Regions from separate parts of the Streptomyces sp. NPDC046985 genome, predicted to be linked through region 2. Evidence: predicted binding sites of a transcription regulator. Region 2 holds the regulator's gene; the other holds the start of a gene.
What was found. Region 2 encodes HrcA, which represses chaperone genes, less so after heat shock. Its sites were predicted from a motif close to TTNGCACTCNGNNNNNCNGAGTGCNAA; they were not measured.

Region 1: a site for HrcA is predicted at 2,081-2,107, ahead of groL (chaperonin GroEL). Genes of this name have one in related genera too.

Annotation. Positions count from the first base shown of each region.
Region 1 is NZ_JBEYWK010000006.1:318,212-323,539, forward strand. Features, by position in the region: gene groL (chaperonin GroEL) at 297-1,919, opposite strand; gene ABZ861_RS10660 (cold-shock protein) at 2,250-2,453, opposite strand; gene ABZ861_RS10665 (MoaD/ThiS family protein) at 2,883-3,158, opposite strand; gene thrC (threonine synthase) at 3,155-4,441, opposite strand; SAM riboswitch class I at 4,459-4,603, opposite strand; gene ABZ861_RS10675 (glucosyl-3-phosphoglycerate synthase) at 4,780-5,328, shown strand, end outside.
Region 2 is NZ_JBEYWK010000013.1:168,686-174,013, reverse strand. Features, by position in the region: gene ABZ861_RS18800 (DUF3097 domain-containing protein) at 226-1,032, opposite strand; gene ABZ861_RS18795 (MBL fold metallo-hydrolase) at 1,064-1,945, opposite strand; gene hrcA (heat-inducible transcriptional repressor HrcA) at 2,541-3,557, shown strand; gene dnaJ (molecular chaperone DnaJ) at 3,558-4,694, shown strand; gene ABZ861_RS18780 (nitronate monooxygenase) at 4,825-5,328, shown strand, end outside.

The sequences.
Region 1 (5,328 bases), on a different contig from region 2:
CAAGGCGCCGCCGAGCTGCCCCACGCTCTCTGGCATTCCCCCGCCGAGCTGCCTCGACCTCTCCGGCATTCCCCCGCCGAGCGACCCCGACCTCTCCGCATTCCCCCGCCGAGCCACCCCCGCCCCTCTGGCATGGCACGGCCGAGCTGCCCCACCTCGCTCACAATGCGCCGCCAGGCTGCCCCGCCCCCGCCGCGAATTCCCCCGCACAAACGCGCCCGAGGGCGGCGCCCCCTGTCTGGCAGGGGGCGCCGCCCTCGGGTCGAAGGACGGTCGATCAACCGGAAACCGGTCGATCAGAAGTCCATGTCACCGCCCGGCATGCCGCCGCCGGCCGGCGCGGCGGCCTTCTCCGGCTTGTCGGCGATGACGGCCTCGGTGGTGAGGAACAGCGCGGCGATGGAGGCGGCGTTCTGCAGCGCGGAACGGGTCACCTTCGCCGGGTCGATGATGCCTTCGGCAATCATGTCGACGTACTCGCCGGTCGCGGCGTTCAGGCCGTTGCCGACGGGCAGGCCGCGCACCTTCTCGACCACGACGCCGCCCTCGAGGCCGCCGTTGACGGCGATCTGCTTGAGCGGGGCCTCCAGCGCGAGCTTCACGGCGTTGGCGCCGGTCGCCTCGTCGCCTTCCAGCTCCAGCTTCTCGAAGACCTGGCCGGCCTGGAGCAGGGCCACGCCGCCGCCGGCGACGATGCCCTCCTCGACGGCCGCCTTGGCGTTGCGCACGGCGTCCTCGATGCGGTGCTTGCGCTCCTTCAGCTCCACCTCGGTGGCGGCGCCGGCCTTGATCACCGCGACACCGCCGGCGAGCTTGGCCAGACGCTCCTGGAGCTTCTCGCGGTCGTAGTCGGAGTCGCTGTTCTCGATCTCGGCGCGGATCTGGTTCACCCGGCCGCCCACCTGCTCCGAGGAGCCGGCGCCGTCGACGATGGTGGTCTCGTCCTTGGTGATGACCACCTTGCGGGCCTTGCCCAGCAGGTCGAGGGTGGCGTTCTCCAGCTTGAGACCGACCTCCTCGGAGATGACCTCGCCGCCGGTGAGAATGGCGATGTCGCCGAGCATGGCCTTGCGGCGGTCGCCGAAGCCCGGGGCCTTGACGGCGACGGACTTGAAGGTGCCGCGGATCTTGTTGACGACCAGGGTCGACAGGGCCTCGCCCTCGACGTCCTCGGCGATGATCAGCAGCGGCTTGCCCGACTGCATGACCTTCTCCAGGAGCGGGAGCAGGTCCTTGACCGAGGAGACCTTGGAGTTGGCGATGAGGATGTACGGGTCCTCGAGCACCGCCTCCATGCGCTCCATGTCGGTCGCGAAGTAGGCGGAGATGTAACCCTTGTCGAAGCGCATGCCCTCGGTGAGCTCAAGCTCGAGACCGAAGGTCTGCGACTCCTCGACGGTGATGACGCCTTCCTTGCCGACCTTGTCCATCGCCTCGGCGATCAGCTCGCCGATCTGGGTGTCGGCGGCGGAGATGGAGGCCGTGGAGGCGATCTGCTCCTTGGTCTCGACCTCCTTCGCCTGGTCGAGCAGGGCGGCGGAGACGGCCTCGACGGCGCGCTCGATGCCGCGCTTGAGGGCCATCGGGTTGGCGCCGGCGGCTACGTTGCGCAGGCCCTCCTTGACCAGGGCCTGGGCGAGCACGGTCGCGGTGGTCGTACCGTCGCCGGCGACGTCGTCCGTCTTCTTGGCGACTTCCTTGACCAGCTCGGCGCCGATCTTCTCGTACGGGTCCTCGAGCTCGATCTCCTTGGCGATGGAGACACCGTCGTTGGTGATCGTGGGGGCGCCCCACTTCTTCTCGAGGACGACGTTGCGGCCCTTGGGGCCGAGGGTCACCTTGACGGCGTCCGCGAGCTGGTTCATGCCGCGCTCGAGGCCGCGCCGCGCCTCCTCGTCGAACGCGATGATCTTGGCCATGTGAAGTGGTCCCTCCAGGACTGGGGGTGATTCCTTCGGACCGCGCCCGCGCCCGCGACGGACGGCTCGCCGGCCTCGTGGTTCCTTGCCCCACCCGGCCTGCGGGCCTCACCGACCCGGTCCTCGTTGTCACTCTCACCTTCAGAGTGCTAACGCAATGATTAGCACTCGGCCCCTTCGAGTGCAAGCGCCTTCGAGGGTCCGGCGGCGGGCCGCGCCGAAGGGCCCGCGCCTTACGGGGACGTCCGCGCCCGGACACGCCGAAGGGCCCGCGCCTCCCGGGGAGGTGCGGGCCCTTCGGCCGTAGAACGCTTGCGGTGGTCGCGCGATTCAGGCAGTGACACGGACCATGTCGGCCTGCGGGCCCTTCTGGCCCTGCGAGATCTCGAACTCGACCCGTTGCCCCTCTTCCAGCGAGCGGTAGCCGTCCATCTGGATCGCGCTGTAGTGGACGAAGACGTCCGCACCACCGTCGACCGCGATGAAGCCGTACCCCTTCTCCGCGTTGAACCACTTGACGGTGCCCTGAGCCATGCCTAACTCCCCTATTACTGGCCCTTGCACAGATCCGCACTTCGCGGACCCGGGTCAGACCTCACCCCCCGTGGACGGGGGCGTGCGCCGGAACGCGTCGACCGCGGCTGAATGTATCTGTCCAACTGCCGTCTGCAACAGGTCAGTTGGACGAGAATTCTGGACGGGCGAGGTCCGGAATGTACCGAGAATTCATCTCGATGCAGGGCAAGTCGGGCCGCTCAGAAACGGCAAATGCCGCGAAATACCCGCCTACTTTGGCTACTTCTCATCGGCGGGCGGCAGAAAACCGGAGTATTCCGATCCGTTGACCGGGGTCGCGTTCCCCAACTGTACCGCGCTCAATCACACAGAACGGCCCCCTCCGCTTCTCTCGCGGAGAGGGCCGTCCGAAGAACGGCGGGTATCAGAAGTTACCCAGGGTAATGCTCAGCCGCCGGCGACCGCCGGAATGATCGACACGCCCGCGCCGTCCGGGGTGGCCGCCTCCAGGCCGCCCTCGAAGCGGACGTCGTCGTCGTTGACGTAGACGTTGACGAAGCGGCGCAGCTTGCCCTGGTCGTCCAGGACGCGTCCGGCGATGCCCGTGTGGTTGCTCTCCAGGTCGGAGATGACCTCGGCGAGGGTCGCGCCCTCGGCGCTCACCTCGGCCCGACCGCCGGTGTAGGTGCGCAGGATGGTCGGGATGCGAACGGTCACGCTCATGCGAGGCCAGCCTCTCGGAAGGAGTCCAGGGTCGGGCGGATGGCGGCGGTCGGTCCGGCGCCGGCCACCGCGTCCAGGGTCTTCAGGCCGTCGCCGGTGTTGAGGACGACGGTGGTCTTCGCCGGGTCGAGCACGCCGGCCTCGATCAGCTTCCTGGTGACGCCGACGGTCACGCCGCCCGCCGTCTCCGCGAAGACGCCCTCGGTGCGGGCCAGCAGCGTGATCGCGTCGACGATCTGCTCGTCCGTCACGTCCTCCACCGCGCCGCCGGTGCGGCGGGCGACGTCCAGCACGTAGGGGCCGTCGGCCGGGTTGCCGATGGCGAGGGACTTGGCGATGGTGTCCGGCTTCTGCGGGCGCACCGTGTCGTGCCCTGCCTTGTACGCGGCGGACACCGGCGAGCAGCCCTCGGCCTGGGCGCCGAAGATCTTGTACGGCCGGTCCTCGACCAGCCCGAGCGCGATCAGCTCCCGCAGTCCCTTGTCGATCTTGGTGAGCTGCGAGCCGGAGGCGATCGGCACCACGAGCTGGTCCGGGAGCCGCCAGCCGAGCTGCTCGCAGATCTCGTACGCCAGCGTCTTGGAGCCCTCGGCGTAGTACGGCCGCAAGTTGACGTTGACGAAGCCCCAGCCCTCGCCGGCCGGGTCGCCGATCAGCTCGGAGCAGAAACGGTTCACGTCGTCGTACGTGCCCTCGATGGCGACGAGTTCGCCGCCGTAGACCGCGGCCATGACGACCTTGCCCTGCTCCAGGTCGTGCGGGATGAACACGCAACTGCGCAGTCCGGCGCGGGCGGCGGCGGCGCCGACCGCGCCGGCCAGGTTGCCGGTGGAGGAGCAGGACAGGGTGGTGAAGCCGAAGGCGCGGGCGGCCTCCAGGGCCTGGGCGACCACGCGGTCCTTGAAGGAGTGCGTGGGGTTGCCGGAGTCGTCCTTCACGAACAGGCCGCCGGTCACGCCCAGCTCGCGCGCCAGATTGTCGGCCTTGACGAGCCTGGTCCAGCCGGGGTTGAGGTTGGGCTTCTCAGCCACGTCCGCGGGGACCGGCAGCAGCGGCGCGTAGCGCCAGATGTTCGCGGGGCCCGCCTCGATGGCCGCGCGCAGCTCCTCGGTGTCGTAGGAGGAGAAGTCGTAGGCGATCTCCAGCGGGCCGAAACACTCCTCGCAGGCGAAGACCGGCCCGAGGGGGACGCGGCGCCCGCACTCGCGGCAGCTCAGGGCGGCGGCGGGGCCGAGGTCGACGGCGGGGGCGGAGGTACTGCTCGCAATGGTCTGCACAGCCATGGAGGCGAGGCCCTTTCTCCTCATCTTCCTCACGACGCATCTCGCCGTGAGACGGATTTGGCACCTTCCCTAGCCGGGAGCCTCGCGTGGAAACGAACGAGACCGGCTGGAGGGTTGCCGGGGCTTCATCGGGCCGTGTCCCTCTGCCCCTCTGGATGAGCGGTATTCGGTTGTCGATCGCGTGCCGATCGGGCGCGGGCGACCCCGGCATGCGGGGGTGACGCGCCTTGTTCAAGACTGTAACCGAAGGCCAGGACAGCGGAGACGGTCGTCCGAACCGCGAGACGGCCGCATGATCAGCGGATCCGGAAGCGTTCTGGAGTGAGGAGCGGTCCACCGTGCTGGAAGAAGTCGAGCGCTGGCTCAGGACGCGCTCATGGTCCGTGGCCGATCGCCCGCCGCACGAACTGCTGGCCGCCAAGCGCGCGAGCGGCTGCACGGTCAGCGTGGTGCTGCCCGCGCTGAACGAGGAGGCGACGGTGGGGGACATCGTCGCCGCGATCCGCCGCGACCTGACCGGGCGCACGCCGCTGGTCGACGAGATCGTGGTCGTCGACTCCGGCTCCGCCGACCGCACCGCCGAGGTCGCCGCCGCGGCGGGCGCGCGGGTGGTCCACCGCGACAGCATCCTGCCGCGCATCCCGGCGGTGCCCGGCAAGGGCGAGGTGCTGTGGCGCTCGCTGCTGGTCACCCGCGGGGACGTGGTCTGCTTCGTGGACGCCGACCTGCGGGAGTTCTCCTCCGACTTCGTCACCGGGATCGTCGGCCCGCTGCTCACCGACCCGGACGTGCAGTTGGTCAAGGCCATGTACGACCGCCCGCTCGCGATGTCCGGCGCCGCCCCGGCGGCCGGGCAGGGCGGCCGGGTCACCGAGCTGATGGCGCGG
Region 2 (5,328 bases):
TGGGCAAACGGCCGTCGGCCAACTCGCGTAGGCCTCCACGTGGGGGCAAACGGTTATTGGCCAACCCGTGTGGGCCAAGCCCGCGAGTCAACGCTCGTTGGCCAATGGGGGTGGGCCCCCAGGGGTAGGTCAACCGGAGTGGGCCAACAGCCGTAGGCCAGCGAACGTTGGCCCGCCCCACGCCCCCGCCGCCCTACGCCCCCGCCTCCCTGCACCCCCGCCGCCCTACACCCCCGCCTCCGTCACGAAGTCGATCAACTGCTCCACCCGCCCCAGCAACTCCGGCTCCAGGTCTTTGTAAGACCGCACCCGCGAGAGAATGTGCTGCCACGCCGCGCCGGTGTTCTCGGGCCAGCCCAGCGAGCGGCAGACGCCCTTCTTCCAGTCCTGGCCGTGCGGGATCCTGGGCCACGCCGCGATGCCGACCGAGGACGGTTTCACGGCCTCCCAGACGTCGATGTACGGGTGGCCGACGACCAGGGCGTGCTCGCCGGTCACCGACTCGGCGATGCGCCACTCCTTGGCGCCCGGGACGAGGTGGTCCACCAGGACGCCGAGGCGGGCGTCCGGGCCGGGCGCGAACTCCGCGACGACCGCGGGCAGGTCGTCCACGCCCTCCAGGTACTCCACCACCACGCCCTCGATGCGCAAATCGTCGCCCCACACCCGTTCGACCAGCTCGGCGTCGTGCCGGCCCTCCACGTAGATGCGCCCGGCGCGGGCCACGCGGGCGCGTGCGCCGGGCACGGCGACCGAGCCGGACGCCGTGCGGGCGGGGCGCGCGGGACCGGCGGCGGCCCTCACCAGCGTCACCGTCCGCCCCTCCAGCAGGAAGCCGCCAGGCTGGAGCGGGAACACCCGGTGCTTGCCGAAGCGGTCCTCCAGGGTCACCGTGCCCGCCTCGCAGCGGATCACGGCCCCGCAGAAGCCCGTTCCGGGCTCCTCCAGCACCAGGCCGGGCTCGGCCGGGACCTCCGGCACCGCCTTCGGCTTCTTCCAGGAAGGGGTCAGGTCCGCGTTGTACTGCCGCATTCGAGTGACGATAGGAGAAGTCCGCCGCCGATCAGGGAGACACGCCGAAACGGGTCGCCAGGGCGTCGCGCTGGGCCCGCACGAAGCCCACGTCGACCACCGCTCCGTGGCCGGGGACGTACAGCGCGTCCTCGCCGCCCAGCGCCAGCAGCCGGTCCAGGGCGGCGGGCCACCGGGACGGCACGGCGTCGGGTCCCGCCTGCGGCTCGCCGGACTCCTCGACCAGGTCGCCGCAGAACACCACCGGCCGCTCGCCGGGCGCCGACGCAGGCGCCAGCACCGCCAGATCGTGCCCGGTGTGCCCGGGGCCCACGTCCGCCAGCACCGCTTCCTGGCCGCCGCCCAGGGAGAGGGCCAGCCGGTCGGAGACTTCCCGGTCGGGCCGCACCAGGGCCGCCGCCGCCTCGTCCGCCGCCCGGGGCGCGAGACCGTGCGCCACGGCGTCGTCCCGCAGCTCGGCCCGCGCGCCCGCACCCCCGCCACCCGCGCCGCCGAGCAAGCCGCCCGCGCCGCCGAGCAAGCCGCTCGCACCGCCGCGCACGCCACCCGCACCACCGGACGCCCCGCCCACACCGTCACCCACCCCACCGGGCGCTCCGCCGCCGAGCACCGCCCCCGCCCCCGCGGCCGCGAAGACCTCCGCCCCGGGAAACGCCGCCGCCCCGAAGACGTGGTCGAAATGCGGATGCGTCAGCGCGAGAAGGGTCACACGGCCGCCCGCCAGTCGCTCCGCCCCGGCGCGCAGCCACGCGCCCTCCGCCAGGCTCGACCCGGCGTCCACGAGCAGCGCCGACCCCGCCCCCACGACCAGCCCGACCGTGCAGTCCCACACCGGCAGCCGCACCCTGTGCACCCCGTCGGCCAGCCGCTCCCAAACCGGCGCCGCCCGGCCCGCTTCCCGCGTCACCTTCATACCGGGACGTTAGGCCCTGCCGTCAAGCCACTGCCTACGGCCCCGCGACGCCCCGCACCCGTACGGGCCTCCCACCGCACCGATCCGTGAGCCGAGCACGCCTAGGAAGAGACCGGACTCTGAGCCAAGTACGGCCTGGTACGAAACCCAGGGTCCGGCGCGGCGAGAGCACACACCCTGACGCCGCGGCGCCGCCCTCCCGGCGCCCGACAGGAGAGCGGACGACGAGGCTCAGCCTCCCCGGCACCAGGCTCAGCCTCCCCGGCCCCGGGCCCAGCCTCCCCGGCCCCGGGCCCAGCCTCCCCGGCCCCGGGCCCAGCCTCCCCGGCCCCGGGCCCAGCCTCCCCGGCCCCGGGCCCAGCCTCCCCTCCAAGGGGCCCAACCCCCCCCAACCCCCGCCCAACCTCCCCGCCACCTCCCCGCCAAGGGCTCCACCCCCCACCCCCCGCCCAACCTCCCCCGCCCCGGCCTTGCCGCCAGTGCACCCGACGACCGTACACTGGCCGGGGAATGCTGGCACTCGTATGCGCCGAGTGCCAGGCGAGCGCGTCGAGTGCCGGGCGGCGCCGTGGAAAGCGACTGGAGGTGTGCGCGGGTGCTCAGCGAGCGACGGCTTCAGGTGTTGCGCGCCATCGTCCAGGACTACGTGGGGACCGAGGAGCCGGTCGGCTCCAAGGCCCTGACCGAGCGGCACAGCCTCGGCGTCTCCCCGGCCACGGTCCGCAACGACATGGCCGTCCTGGAGGACGAGGGCTACATCGCCCAGCCGCACACCAGCGCCGGCCGCATCCCCACCGACCGGGGCTACCGCCTGTTCGTGGACAAGCTCGCCGGGGTCAAGCCGATGACCGGCCCGGAGCGGCGCGCGATCCAGCACTTCCTGGACGGCGCCGTCGACCTCGACGACGTGGTGGCCCGCACGGTGCGGCTGCTGGCGCAGCTCACCCGGCAGGTCGCCGTGGTGCAGTACCCGTCGCTGACCCGTTCCACGGTGCGGCACGTGGAACTGCTGTCGCTGGCGCCCGCGCGCCTGATGCTCGTGCTGATCACGGACACCGGGCGGGTCGAGCAGCGGATGATCGACTGCACGGTCCCCTTCGGGGAGACCTCGCTCGCCGACCTGCGGGCGCGGCTGAACAGCCGGATCGCCGGCCGCCGTTTCGCGGACGTGCCGCAGTTGGTGGAGGACCTGCCCGACGGCTTCGACCTGGAGGACCGGAGTACGGTCTCCACGGTGCTGTCCACGCTCATGGAGACCCTGGTCGAGGAGAACGAGGAGCGGCTGATGATCGGCGGCACCGCCAATCTCACCCGCTTCGCACATGACTTCCCTCTCACCATCCGGCCGGTGCTGGAGGCGCTGGAGGAGCAGGTCGTGATGCTCAAGCTGCTCGGTGAGGCGCAGGATCCGGGCATGACCGTGCGCATCGGTCACGAGAACGCCTACGAAGGACTCAACTCCACGTCCATCGTGTCGGTGGGCTACGGTTCGGGCGGCGAGGCAGTCGCCAAGCTCGGCGTGGTCGGACCGACCCGCATGGACTACCCGGGAACGATGGGAGCGGTACGCGCAGTGGCACGGTACGTCGGACAGATCCTGGCGGAGTCGTAAGTGGCCACGGACTACTACGCCGTTCTCGGCGTGCGCCGCGACGCGTCGCAGGATGAGATCAAGAAGGCGTTCCGTCGGCTCGCGCGCGAGCTGCACCCGGACGTCAACCCCGATCCGAAGACCCAGGAGCGGTTCAAGGAGATCAACGCCGCCTACGAGGTGCTGTCGGACCCGCAGAAGAAGCAGGTCTACGACCTCGGCGGCGATCCGCTCTCGCAGGCCGGCGGGGGCGGCGCGGGCGGCTTCGGGGCGGGCGGCTTCGGCAACTTCTCCGACATCATGGACGCGTTCTTCGGCACGGCGTCGCAGCGCGGGCCGCGCTCGCGCACCCGCCGGGGCCAGGACGCGATGATCCGGCTGGAGGTGGAGCTGGACGAGGCGGCCTTCGGCACGACCAAGGACATCCAGGTCGACACCGCCGTCGTCTGCAACACCTGCAACGGCGAGGGCGCGGCGCCGGGCACCTCCGCGCAGACCTGCGACATGTGCCGTGGCCGCGGCGAGGTCTCGCAGGTGACCCGGTCCTTCCTGGGCCAGGTCATGACGTCCCGCCCCTGCCCCCAGTGCCAGGGCTTCGGCACGGTCGTGCCGAACCCGTGCCCGGAGTGCGCGGGCGACGGCCGCATCCGCGCCCGCCGCACCCTGACGGTGAAGATCCCGGCCGGTGTGGACAACGGCACGCGGATCCAGCTCGCGGGCGAGGGCGAGGTCGGCCCCGGCGGCGGCCCGGCCGGCGACCTGTACGTCGAGATCCACGAGCTGCCGCACTCGACCTTCCAGCGGCGCGGCGACGACCTGCACTGCACGGTCACCCTCCCGATGACCGCGGCGTCCCTGGGCACCAAGGTGCCGCTGAAGACCCTGGACGGCCTGGAGGACGTCGACATCCGGCCGGGCACCCAGTCCGGCCAGTCGATCCCGCTGCACGCCCGGGGCGTCACGCATCTGCGCGGCGGCGGCCGGGGCGACCTCATCGTGCACGTCGAGGTGCAGACCCCGTCCAAGCTCGACCCCGAGCAGGAGCGCCTGCTGCGCGAGCTGGCCAAGCTGCGCGGCGAGGAGCGCCCCCAGGGCCAGTTCCAGCCGGGGCAGCAGGGCCTGTTCTCCCGGCTGAAGGACGCCTTCAACGGCCGGTGACCGTCCACGGGGCCGCGGCGCACGCGAAAGCGTGCCCGGCGCACGCGCACGCGTGCCCGCCGCGGCCCCCGGCCTGATCGACGGGCTGCCCGGTTTCGGGTCCCTGCCCGGAACATGGCACCATGCGGTCATGTCCTCCGCGCTGACCGATCTCTTCACGCACCCGATCGTGCAGGCCCCCATGGCGGGCGGTCCCGCCGGGCCGCGCCTGGCCGCCGCGGTGTCGGAGGCCGGCGGGCTCGGGTTCCTCGCCGCGGGCTACAAGACCGCGGACGGCATGTACCAGGAGATCAAGCAGGTCCGCGGGCTGACCGGCCGGCCGTTCGGCGTGAACGTCTTCGTGCCGCAGGCCGAGCACGCCGAGTCCGGCGCCGTGGGCCTCTACGCGCAGCAGCTCGCGGGCGAGACCGCCTGGTACGACGCCGAGCTGGGCGACCCGGAGTGCGGCCGGGACGACGGCTACGACGTCAAGCTCGCCGCCCTGCTCGACGACCCGGTGCCGGTCGTCTCCTTCCACTTCGGCGTGCCGGCCCGTGAGGTCGTCGACTCCCTGCACCGCGTCGGGACGCTCGTCGCGGTCACCGCGACCACCGTGGAGGAGGCGCAGGCCGTGCGGGCGGCGGGCGCGGACGCG